One region of the Hominibacterium faecale genome, then DNA from elsewhere that is predicted to be linked to it. Evidence: riboswitches for the same ligand, from Rfam matches in the RefSeq annotation. Region 1 holds a riboswitch; the other holds the start of a gene.
What was found. A riboswitch is a leader RNA that binds a small molecule or an ion and turns the genes downstream of it on or off. The one in region 1 is predicted to bind ZMP and ZTP.
Positions count from the first base shown of each region.

Region 2: another riboswitch for ZMP and ZTP. It lies ahead of pflB (formate C-acetyltransferase); the one in region 1 lies ahead of LG211_RS18485 (formate--tetrahydrofolate ligase).

Region 1 covers NZ_JAJAGH010000017.1:55,366-61,166, forward strand. Annotated here, with positions in the region: gene LG211_RS18480 (hypothetical protein) at 137-733, shown strand; gene LG211_RS18485 (formate--tetrahydrofolate ligase) at 1,162-2,838, opposite strand; ZMP/ZTP riboswitch at 2,953-3,037, opposite strand; gene LG211_RS18490 (ribonuclease HII) at 3,071-3,736, opposite strand; gene ylqF (ribosome biogenesis GTPase YlqF) at 3,729-4,574, opposite strand; partial or broken gene rplS (50S ribosomal protein L19) at 5,062-5,397, opposite strand; gene LG211_RS18505 (glycyl radical protein) at 5,537-5,801, opposite strand, start outside.
Region 2 covers NZ_JAJAGH010000006.1:331,618-337,418, reverse strand. Annotated here, with positions in the region: gene LG211_RS09435 (EAL domain-containing protein) at 1-1,648, shown strand, start outside; ZMP/ZTP riboswitch at 1,727-1,808, shown strand; gene pflB (formate C-acetyltransferase) at 1,866-4,097, shown strand; gene LG211_RS09425 (DUF4234 domain-containing protein) at 4,369-4,719, shown strand; gene LG211_RS20125 (DUF2752 domain-containing protein) at 4,721-5,101, shown strand; gene LG211_RS09420 (MATE family efflux transporter) at 5,191-5,801, shown strand, end outside.

The sequences.
Region 1 (5,801 bases):
TTAGATATGGGTATTGGTATTCTTTTACTGGACAAACTATGTTACAATGGGATTCAGAGGGCCTGATACCAGATTTAGGGACAGGCTTTCGCTCAGGGGAGATGTGTGTATCAATAACAGGAAAGAAGGTTGTTAAATGAAAAAAATAGTTTGCGTTATGACAGCGCTTTGCCTGGTCCTTGGCATTACGGCCTGCTCAGGTAAGGGTGGCGCAAGCAGCGGGGCTGATTCGGAAAAAGCAGCCGCAAACGTCAGCGCCGATGAAAACGGCCGCTACGAGATTGAAGATGTTTCTTACGTGGTAATGGCGGAGACGGAAAGCGGCGACATGCGTATTACGGAAACAAAGGAAACGGAAGGCAACTATCAGGTGGTACTGATCGATGCGGCCAATACCGGTGATTCCAGCGGCGCTATGACTGTCACAATGACAAAGGAACAGTACGACAAGCAAATTAAAGGTAAGAAAACAGTAAAATGCGATGCCAGAAAGACGGTGTTCCTGGTGCCTTGCAAGGAAGCGGACCAGAAGAAATACCAGGCGCCGGCTTTTGAATATACATTTGTCAAGACTTCATTAGATACTGAGGACAGCAATAAGGATTATATGGTAAAAGAAATGGCAAATATTGTGCTGAAGGAGCTGAACAGCGGGGATGAGGCTGTTAAAGCAAGCCACCTTTGTACAGCAGACTTCGATACCTACAAAAATGCTTTTGCACCGGTGGAATAGTTTCGCAGGTGCATTTACGGATATGCATCTTCCCTGATCGCAGACTGACCATTTAAAAAGACACTCGCCTCAAAGAGGCCGGGTGTCTTTTTTGCTGCCAGCAGCGGCCGGGCTGTGGCTTTGGAAGGGATGATGCTCTTTTCCAAGCGGCGGCTTGCCAGATAAGGCTCTTGAGGAAAAGATTTTTAAAATCACGAAAAACTTACGCTTCTTTCAACGATTGAGCCTCCTTAAATCAAACGTTTGGGAGTCAGTCCTTCTTTTTCTCAGGACGAAGCCCCTCAAACCCACAACTTTACGAAAAATGTGCGGATTTTCACAAAAGTTTTTCCGGAGCTGCCTGGAAATTGGTCATTCCCACCCGCTATATAACAAGACCCCAGGGCTGAAGCAATATGCTCCCGCCCTGGGGTCTTCCAAAAAACGTCTTAGAACAAACCGGTGATCTTTCCGCTCTTATCCACATCGATCTTCTCCGCAGCAGGAACTTTGGGCAGCCCCGGCATTGTCATAATATCCCCGGTCAGCGCCACAATAAATCCTGCTCCCGCAGATACTTTCAAATTGCGCACGGTCAGTGTAAAGCCTCTTGGTGCTCCCAGCAAGGCGGGATCATCAGAAAAACTGTACTGAGTTTTGGCAACGCAGATGGGCAGGTTTCCAAAGCCCAGCTTCTCCAGCTGGTCCATCTGTTTTCTGGCAGCCGGAAGAATATTGATGTCATCGGCCCGATAAATCTTAGTGGCGATGGCACGAATCTTTTCTTCAATGGACAGGTCAAGCTGATAGGATTGGCTGAACGTGTTCGGTTCATCGCAGAGACGCACTACCTCTTTTGCCAGAGCAATACCGCCTTCGCCGCCTTTTCCCCACACTTCGCTGAGAGCTACATGAACGCCCAGCTCTTTGCATTTGGCTTCCACCAGCTTTAATTCAGCTTCAGTGTCCGTCGGGAATCGGTTGATCGCCACAACAGCCGGAAGTCCGTAGACCTGGGTGATGTTTTCCACATGCTGGAGAAGATTGGGCAGGCCTTTTTCCAAGGCGTCCAGATTTTCCTGTCCCAGATCGCCCTTGGCTACGCCGCCGTGATGTTTTAATGCCCGTACCGTAGCTACTACCACAACTGCCGATGGTTTAATGCCCGCCATGCGGCATTTAATATCCAGGAACTTTTCCGCGCCCAGATCAGCCCCGAATCCGGCTTCCGTTACCACGTAGTCCGCCATCTTCATCGCCATGCGGGTAGCCATGATCGAGTTGCAGCCGTGGGCGATATTGGCAAAAGGACCGCCGTGGATAAAGGCCGGAGTATGCTCCAAAGTCTGTACCAGATTGGGCTTGAGGGCATCCTTTAAAAGAGCTGCCAATGCTCCCTGGGCCTTCAACTGTCCGGCTGTTACCGGCTGGTCGTCATATGTATAGCCGACAATAATGTTGGCCACTCGGTTCTTCAAGTCTTCAATATCGCTGGAAAGGCAGAGAATAGCCATGATTTCGCTGGCAACGGTGATGTCGAAGCCGTCCTCCCGTGGCGTTCCGTTGGCTTTTCCGCCCAAGCCGTCCACCACAAAACGCAGCTGACGGTCGTTCATGTCCACGCACCGTTTCCAGGTGATCTTCCTTGGGTCAATTCCCAGCGAATTTCCCTGCTGAATATGGTTGTCCAGCATTGCGGCCAAAAGGTTATTTGCAGCGCCGATGGCGTGCATATCTCCGGTAAAATGGAGATTGATGTCCTCCATGGGAACCACTTGCGCGTATCCGCCGCCCGCAGCTCCGCCTTTTACGCCGAATACCGGGCCCAGAGACGGCTCTCTCAGCGCCACCAACACCTTCTTGTCAATCTTCTTCAGCGCATCGGCAAGGCCGACGGTTGTCGTCGTCTTACCTTCGCCGGCCGGTGTGGGAGAAATGGCGGTCACCAAGATCACCTTGCCGTCTGGGCCATCCTTTTTTTCCTCCAGCAAATTATAGTCTACCTTGGCTTTATAGTTTCCATACAGCTCAATGTACTTCTGGTCAAGACCGGCAGCATCTGCAATCTCTTTGATGTTTTTCATCTCTGTTTCCTGAGCGATCTGAATATCACTTTTGATTTCCATTTCATTTCTCCTTTTCAATCAACGTTTACAAACAGTTATAACTGGGGCCGATTCTCTTGCCTTTTTCAATGGCACAGAAGCTCTCCATATACGCAAAAAGAGCCTGGCAATCCGGACAAATGCCCAGACGGTCGGCTCATCATATACATTATACTCCACGTGGTCCATTCCACTTGTTCCGTCAGTCGTATAACAAATAAATAATAGCATCTCCCTTATGGAGAATCAAGCTTTATTTTAAGAAGTTTTTTAAAAACGTCCGCCTGTGGATCGGGCACGGGCCTTGCTGCCGCAAGCCTTCATAATGGGCTTTTGTTCCGTAACCTTTATTTTTTTCAAAACTGTATCCCGGGTAACGCTGCGCCATTTCCACCATCATCCGGTCCCGAGTGACCTTGGCCAAAACCGAGGCCGCTGCAATGGACAAGCTCTTACTGTCTCCTTTTATGACGGAGGTTTGGGGAATTGGAATGGACTTGATGATCATGGCATCAAAGAGGATATGCTCAATCCCGGCCCCCGCCCTCTCTTTCAGCATACGGGAGGCCTCCTCCACCGCCTGAATCATCGCTTCCTTTGTGGCCTCAAGAATATTGATCTCATCGATCCGCATATGATCCGCCATACCGATTCCATAGGCCAGAGCTTTTTCTTTAATCAGAGGATACAAGGCTTCCCGCTTTTTTTCCGTCAACTTTTTGGAATCGTCGATACCCGGCACATCAAAATCCTCCGGGAGCACCGCACAGGCCGCCACCACCGGACCGGCCAGGGGCCCTCTGCCCACTTCGTCCACGCCAGCGATAAACATCACGTCTTTTCCGCATAGCTCCTTGTCAAACTGCTTCATTTCCACAAGCCGCCGGGCCAAAAGCATCTCTTTTTCCTGCTTATTCATGGGGTACCCTTTCCAATGTGATCTTTCCGATCGTTCCTGCGCGAAACTCATCCAGCACCACTTTGGCGATTCGTTCGTAATCGATCTTTTTCCCAGGGAGAATGCAGCCCCGTTTGAGCGCTATCGCTTCCATGGTCTGAATCGGGGTCTCTTCTACTCCGTCCAGCTTGTAGCGCTGTGCCAGAAGTTCCGCATAGCCGTTTTGAAGGACGGCAATCAGCTCCAGGGCCAGGGTAGCCACATCGAGGATTTCGTCCTTGATCGAACCGCAGAAAGCCAGATTAAGGCCTGCTTTCGGATCCTCAAACTTGGGCCAGAGGATCCCTGGCGTGTCCAAAAGCTGCATATTGCCCGGAAGGTTGAGCCATTGCTTGCCTTTGGTCACCCCCGGCCTGTCCCCTGTCTGGGCGCTCTTTTTTCCGGTCAAACGATTGATGAGAGACGACTTGCCCACATTGGGCACGCCCACGATCATCAGCCGGTACGGCCGCTGCCTGACCTGGCCGGCGTTTTTCTCATCCTGCAGCCGGGACAGCAGCTTTAAAAGCTGTGCCGCCCCACCGCCCTTCATACAGTTCATCGTCAGGACCTGACTGCCTCTTTTCCGAAAGTATTGCTCCCATTCCTGATTGGCCTCGCTGTCCGACAGATCGCTCTTGTTGAGAATGATGATGCGCTTCTTATTTCTCACCAGTTCGTCGATAATGGGATTTCTGCTGGAAACCGGGATGCGTGCATCGATCACTTCCACCACCGCATCCACCAGCTTCAGATTTTCCTGGATCAGCTCCCGGGTCTTTTTCATGTGTCCCGGATACCAGTTTATATGTTCCATCATAGGTTGTTCCTCTCGTTTTTTCAGTGTACTTTATTATAGCAGGGATTGGGCGGAATTACAATGCAGGGAGCGGACCCTTCGGGCCCGGATTCATAAAGGCCGAAAAGCAAAATTATCGCTGGAACTCGTTTTGGCCTAACTTTACGATGATTTTTCATCGTGACGAAAGACAAAAAGCTTAAAAAGCGATAGTTTCCTGCTGTTTTTAGGTGGATTGGCAGAAAAAAAGGCCTAAAATCATCGCTAGGAAGGCTGCCAGGCACGGATCACGATGATTTGATTTGCTCCCGGCCCCATCTTTTCTGCCATAAAAAAAGGATCGCCGCATATACGACAATCCTTCATTAAGTCAAGCTTATTCTTCGGTCTTTTCCTCTGCTGCCGGAGCTTCTTCCGCAGGAGCTTCCACAACTGCTGCTTCTTCAGCCGCCGCTGCTTTCGCTGCTGCCTTTGCTTCAGCTGCTGCCAGCTGTTCTTCACTGTATTCCTTGGCTTTAATCTTGGCAGATTTACCAGTTCTTTCACGCATATAGTGAAGCTTCGCTCTTCTGACATCACCTTTTCTCACAACTTCGATCTTTTCAACCAGTGGTGAGTGCAGCGGGAATGTCTTTTCCACGCCGACGCCGGAAGCGATTCTTCTTACTGTGAATGTTTCGCTGATTCCACCGTTCTGCTTTTTCAGGACAAAACCTTCAAAAATCTGAATTCTTTCTCTCGATCCTTCTTTAATTTTAATGTGCACTTTTACAGTGTCTCCCACATTAAACGCAGGGATATCTTTTTTGGTGTATTCCTGTGCAATTGACTGCATAATATTCATTGCTCATTTCCTCCTTCCCTCCAAGACGTTCGTGGTGCCCAATTCTGCATCCAGAGGACCGCCCGTAATAACTTTCAATATTTTAGCACAAAAGCTGGAAAAGCGCAAGGATTTTTTTGCCTGCCAACTCTGCCGCCCGCTAAAACTTCTGCACGGTTCTCTGAATGATGTCGTCCTGCATCTCCTTGCACAGCTCGGTGAAAAAGGCGCTATAGCCTGCCACCCTGACGATCAGCGATTTATAGCTGCCCGGATTTTTCTGCGCTTTTTTCAGCAGATCGCTGGATATAATGTTGAATTGGACATGGTAAATATTCAAATCAATAAAGCTGCGGATCAGGGAAACGATTCTGGCATTTCCTTCCTCACCCTTGGAGGACATGGGATCCAGCCGCATATTGAGC
Region 2 (5,801 bases), on a different contig from region 1:
CATCGCAACAGTCTTCGAAGGCCAGGGAAACGCCCTTAAAATCATGAAATGGACATCTATTCCAGGAATTTTCTACTTGGTGCTGGTGTTGATCAACCCCTTCTGCAAAGAGCTGTTCCACATCGACGCATCCGGCGCATATTTCCAGGGACCCCTGATCATAACCACTTACCTGATCTTCTACATTTACTGCCTGGCAGCGATCACCGTCGCTTTTGTCAGAACAAAACAGGTGGACCCCATTATTAGAAAAATTCTGGCCACCTTTCCCATTATCGCAGTGCTGGTCATCATTGTTCAGCAGCTTTATCCCACCGTCATTTTGTCCGGATCCGCCGCCACCTGCGCGCTGCTGATCATCTATTTGTATTTGCAGAACAAACAGAATTCCACCGATTATTTAACCGGATTGCCCAACAGGCAGGAATTCCTCAAAATGCTGGAATTGCAGACGAGAAAATCGCGAAATTTTACCCTCATTGTACTCTCGCTGAGGGACTTTCGCCGCGTCAACGATACATACGGCCAGCATACAGGGGATCGATTTCTACGTGAAATTGGAAACTTTTTAATTAAAAGAGCGCAACCGCATTGTTTATATCGTTACGGAGGAGATGAATTTGCTCTGCTCTGTCAAGGGACAAGCGATCAAGACATAAAAAAGATTGTAGAGAGCCTGACCGCCCGTATGCAGGAACCCTGGTCAGTAGACGAAAACAGCTGTGTCATTCCGGCAGCCATCGGTATCGTACGCTATCCTCAAAGCGCAAAGGTTGTCGAAGATTTAATCAATGGCATTGAATATGCAGTAGCCAAGGCAAAAGACAGCAAGCGGGCAGGCGCGTATTACTGCGGTCAGGAGATGCTGAAAGCAGTGCGCAGGCGATCACAGATTATCACTATTTTAGAGAAAAACCTGGAAGCAAACACCTTTTCTGTTTTTTATCAGCCGATCATATCTAATCATACCGGACAATATGTGGTTGCCGAATCCCTCTTGCGAATTCCCAATTCGCCTCTTGGTCCTTTGTATCCCAACGAATTTATTCCCATTGCAGAGGATACGGGGATCATTGTCGATATCACCTATCAGGTTTTACAAAAGACATGCCGGTTCATCAATCGAATATCAGAAGTAAACCCTAATTTTGAAGGGGTCCATGTGAATTTTTCCGGGCATATGTTCTCACAGATAGATTTGGCGGACCGGGTGGAGGGAATTATAACCAGCAGCGGTACTCCTTTTAACAAGATCAAAATAGAGATAACCGAAAGCATTTTGCTGGAAAACACTAAATGCGTCAGTGAGTTCGCAGAGCGTATGCAGAAAAAAGGTGTACGCATGGAGCTGGATGATTTCGGGACAGGCTATTCCAATATTGTATCTGTTATGACCATGCCTCTGGATACGGTAAAATTGGATAAAAGCCTGATTTGGGCTGCCATGAATAGTAAAAAGTCCGCGATGATGGTCAGAAGTATTACAAGAATTTTCCACGAAATGGGGATGCAGGTATTAGCGGAAGGCGTAGAGACAGAGGAACAAGAACGCTTTGTCAGCCAATGCGGAATTGATTTGATCCAAGGATTCCTGTTTGCCAAACCAATGGCCGAAGATGAAGCGTTTGCTTGGCTCAGAAAACTTTGAGCAGCCGCAGCCGTAGGAAATTTTGAACAATATTCACATAAAATTTCTTGACAATAACCCCCAAGATATAGTATATTCAAAAAGTCATATGACTGACGGAAGTGGAAAAAACCACATGGAGTATGATCGTGAACTAAAGCCGACCGTCTGGGCTAAGAAAAAGCCCGGATGGTGCGGCTTTTTCTATTTTGATCGATTATATGGAGGGAAAGATAACATGCGCAAAGAATGGGAAGGATTTAATAGCGGAAACTGGAGACACGTGATCGATGTAAGGAATTTTATTCAAAAAAACGTAACGCCCTACAGCGGCGACGACTCTTTTTTGGAAGGACCCACCGCACGAACGGAAAAAGTCTGGAACAGATGCAAAGAGCTGTTGCTGGAAGAGATCGAACATGGTATTTATGATGTAGAAACTGACGTAGTTTCCGGTATCGATAACTTTAAGCCGGGATACATTGATCAGGAAAACGAAGTGATCGTAGGACTTCAGACAGATGCTCCTCTCAAACGCATGATCAACCTCTACGGCGGTATCCGTATGGCTGAATCCGCCCTGGAGCAGTACGGATATGAAATGAATCCGGAAATCAAACGGCGTTTTCATGAATTCCGTAAAACCCACAATGAAGGTGTGTTCGATGCTTATCCCAATCGAACCAAGGTTGCAAGACATAACGGCCTTTTGACCGGCCTTCCCGATGCCTATGGAAGAGGCCGGATCATCGGCGATTACAGGAGAATTGCGCTCTACGGCATCGATTATCTGATCGAGCAGAAACAGCAGGATATTGAGATGGCCGACGGTCCGATGACCGATGAGCTGATCCGTATCCGGGAAGAGCTCCGCGAGCAGGTGCGCGCACTGAAAGAAGTTAAGGCCATGGCTGCAAAGTATGGAATCGACCTGAGCCAGCCTGCGGCCGACGCTCGTGAGGCCGTACAGTTTGTGTACCTGGGATACCTGGCCGGTGTTAAGGAGAACAACGGAGCGGCCACTTCTTTGGGAAGAACGTCCACCTTCCTGGATATCTATATCCAGCGCGATCTGGAGCGGGGGACGCTGACGGAAAAAGAAGCCCAGGAATTGATCGATCAGTTTGTCATTAAGCTGCGCTTGGTGCGCCATCTGAGAACCCCCGAATACAACGAACTCTTTGGAGGCGATCCTACCTGGGTAACGGAAGCCATCGGAGGTATGAGCGTAAAGGGAACAACGCTGGTTACGAAAAACTCCTTCCGTTATCTCCATACCCTGAAAAACCTCGGTACAGCGCCGGAGCCCAATCTGACCGTGCTCTGGAGCCAGAATCTTCCGGAAAATTTCAAGCGCTACTGTACCAAGATGAGTATTGAGACCGATTCCATCCAGTATGAAAACGATGACGTGATGCGCCCTGTTTACGGCGACGATTATGCCATTTCCTGCTGCGTTTCCGCCATGAGCGTGGGCAAGCAGATGCAGTTTTTCGGCGCCCGGGCCAATGTGATCAAATCCCTGCTCTATGCCATCAACGGCGGCGTGGACGAGCTGACGGGCGATCTGGTCATCCCCAAAATCAAGCCTCTTGAATACGACGATGTTTTGGATTTCAACGAAGTTATGCTCAGCTATAAGAAAGTACTTGCTTATGTTGCCGAGCTCTATGTGGATACTATGAATGTGATCCATTATATGCATGATAAATACGCCTATGAAGCAAGCCAGATGGCCCTGCATGATACCCACGTTGAAAGGCTGACGGCTTTCGGCATCGCAGGACTTTCCTGTGCAGCGGATTCGCTTTCTGCGATTAAATTTGCAAAAGTCCGCCCGGTTCGCAATGAACAGGGCGTTGCCGTTGATTTTGAAGTAGAAGGGGATTTCCCCAAATACGGAAATGACGACGATGCAGTCGACGATATTGCCATTGAAATTGTTAAGCATTTTTCCGCAGAGCTGAAAAAGCATCCGATGTACAGAGATGCCAGACATACGCTGTCAGCATTGACCATCACTTCCAATGTCATGTATGGGAAAAAGACCGGGAACACACCGGACGGCAGAAAATATGGAGAACCGCTGGCGCCGGGAGCAAACCCGATGCACGGAAGAGATGTGAACGGTGCAGTGGCTTCGCTCAATACCGTTGCAAAGATTCCATATCGCACCGTATGCCAGGACGGCGTTTCCAATACCTTCTCCATTGTCCCGGAAGCACTGGGCAAGGATGCGCCACAGCAGGAATACAATTTAGTGTCGCTGCTGGACGGTTACTTCTGCCAGGGAGCTCATCATCTCAACGTGAATGTGATGCGAAAAGAGCTTTTGAAAAAAGCAATGGAGCATCCGGAACAGTATCCGTCTCTAACGATCCGTGTATCCGGCTACGCCGTCAACTTTGTGCGCCTCAGCAGAGAGCAGCAGGAAGAAGTGATCAAGCGGACTTTCCACGGAGCAATGTAAGACCTTGAATCATATAAGATAAAAAGTGCGCATATCATAAGAAGGGCGGCCCAAGGCCTCTTGGGCTGGTCTTCGGGAAATAATCGCTGGAAAAGGTGTTAGCAGCTGCTAGCGATAAAATGGTAAAAAGCCTGCCGCTTTCGACTGGTGAAAGACGTAATTATGACATTATTATTAATAATTCCTGATTTTTCTTGCATAAGAACTGGCATCAATCTATAATTGGAACGTATCATAGGATTAGTAAGTAAAAGAAGGGATAGAAACAGAAATGAACAGAAACATAGCTTTATCGATTGTATTATCGATTGTAACCTGCGGCATTTATTCGATCTATTGGTTTGTTGTGCTGACTGACGAGGTGAATCGGGAAAAGCCGGAATACGCTGCGGATATGTCCGGTATCGCCTGTTTTTTGCTCAGCCTGATCACCTGCAACATCTATGGTATCTATTGGGCGTTTAAAATGGGGGAAAAACTGGATACGATCAAATCGGAAAGGGGCATCGTTACCGGCCATGACAGCAATGTGCTGTACTTGATCCTGGAATTGTTCGGATTTAACATCATTGTGCTGGCCTTATCCCAAAACGAGATGAATAAAATTCACCCGATTTATTAGCATGATGGAGTCTGGCAGAAAACGCTGCAGAAAAGTTGCTTTGATCTGGGGAAGCCTCCTTTCGGCAGGCCTAATCTTTGCATACGGAGCTGTTCACTGGGGGTGGTGGCTGCCTTGTATTTTTAATCAGGCCACGGGCCTTAAATGCCCAGGCTGCGGAGTATCACGGATGTGTCTTGCCCTTTTGCGCTTTGATTTTGCCGCCGCATTTTCCTGGAATCCAGCAGTTTTTCTTTGCCTCCCCTTTCTTGCGTATCTGTTGATCTCGCTCAGTCTGCGGTACATACGTCTGGGCGGTTTGCAGCTGAGCAAGTGGCAGCAGCGGGGATGCTGGATAATGGTCGCATTTCTGCTGGCCTTTGGAATTTTTAGAAATCTGTAAAGGTTTTTTATACAAATAAACAGGAAACTTTGTTGAATTTTGTTTCAAATCGTAATATAATATCTCCTTGTGATAAGGAGGTATTTTTTATGAGTGAACAGATTCAGGGAAACAAGATGGGCACTATGCCGATCGGAAAATTGATTGCGACTATGTCCTGGCCAGCTATTTTATCCATGTTGATTCAGGCGCTTTATAACATTGTCGACAGTATCTTTGTGTCGATGATCAGTGAGCAGGCTTTGTCTGCGGTTACCTACATCTTTCCTGTGCAGATGCTGCTTATCGCAGTTGGCGTCGGTACCGGCGTCGGCATCAATTCTCTCATCTCCAGAAGATTGGGAGCCAAACGCTTTGAAGAAGCCAATATGGCGGCAAGCTGCGGTTACCGGCTGTCCTTTTTCAATTGGATTGGATTTGCCTTAATCGGAATCATTTTTTCCAACATTTACATGAATTTTCTTTCCGATACGCCCTATATTGTGGAGAACGGGATTGACTACATGCGTATCATTACAATTGGTTCGATTTTTGTATTGGTACAAGTTACAACCGAGAAGATTCTTCAGGCAACTGGAAATATGCTCTTTCCAATGCTTTGCAGCATAGTAGGAGCCGCAACGAACATTGTTCTGGATCCGATTTTGATCTTTGGAATCGGCCCATTCCCCCAAATGGGTGTTACCGGCGCAGCGGTAGC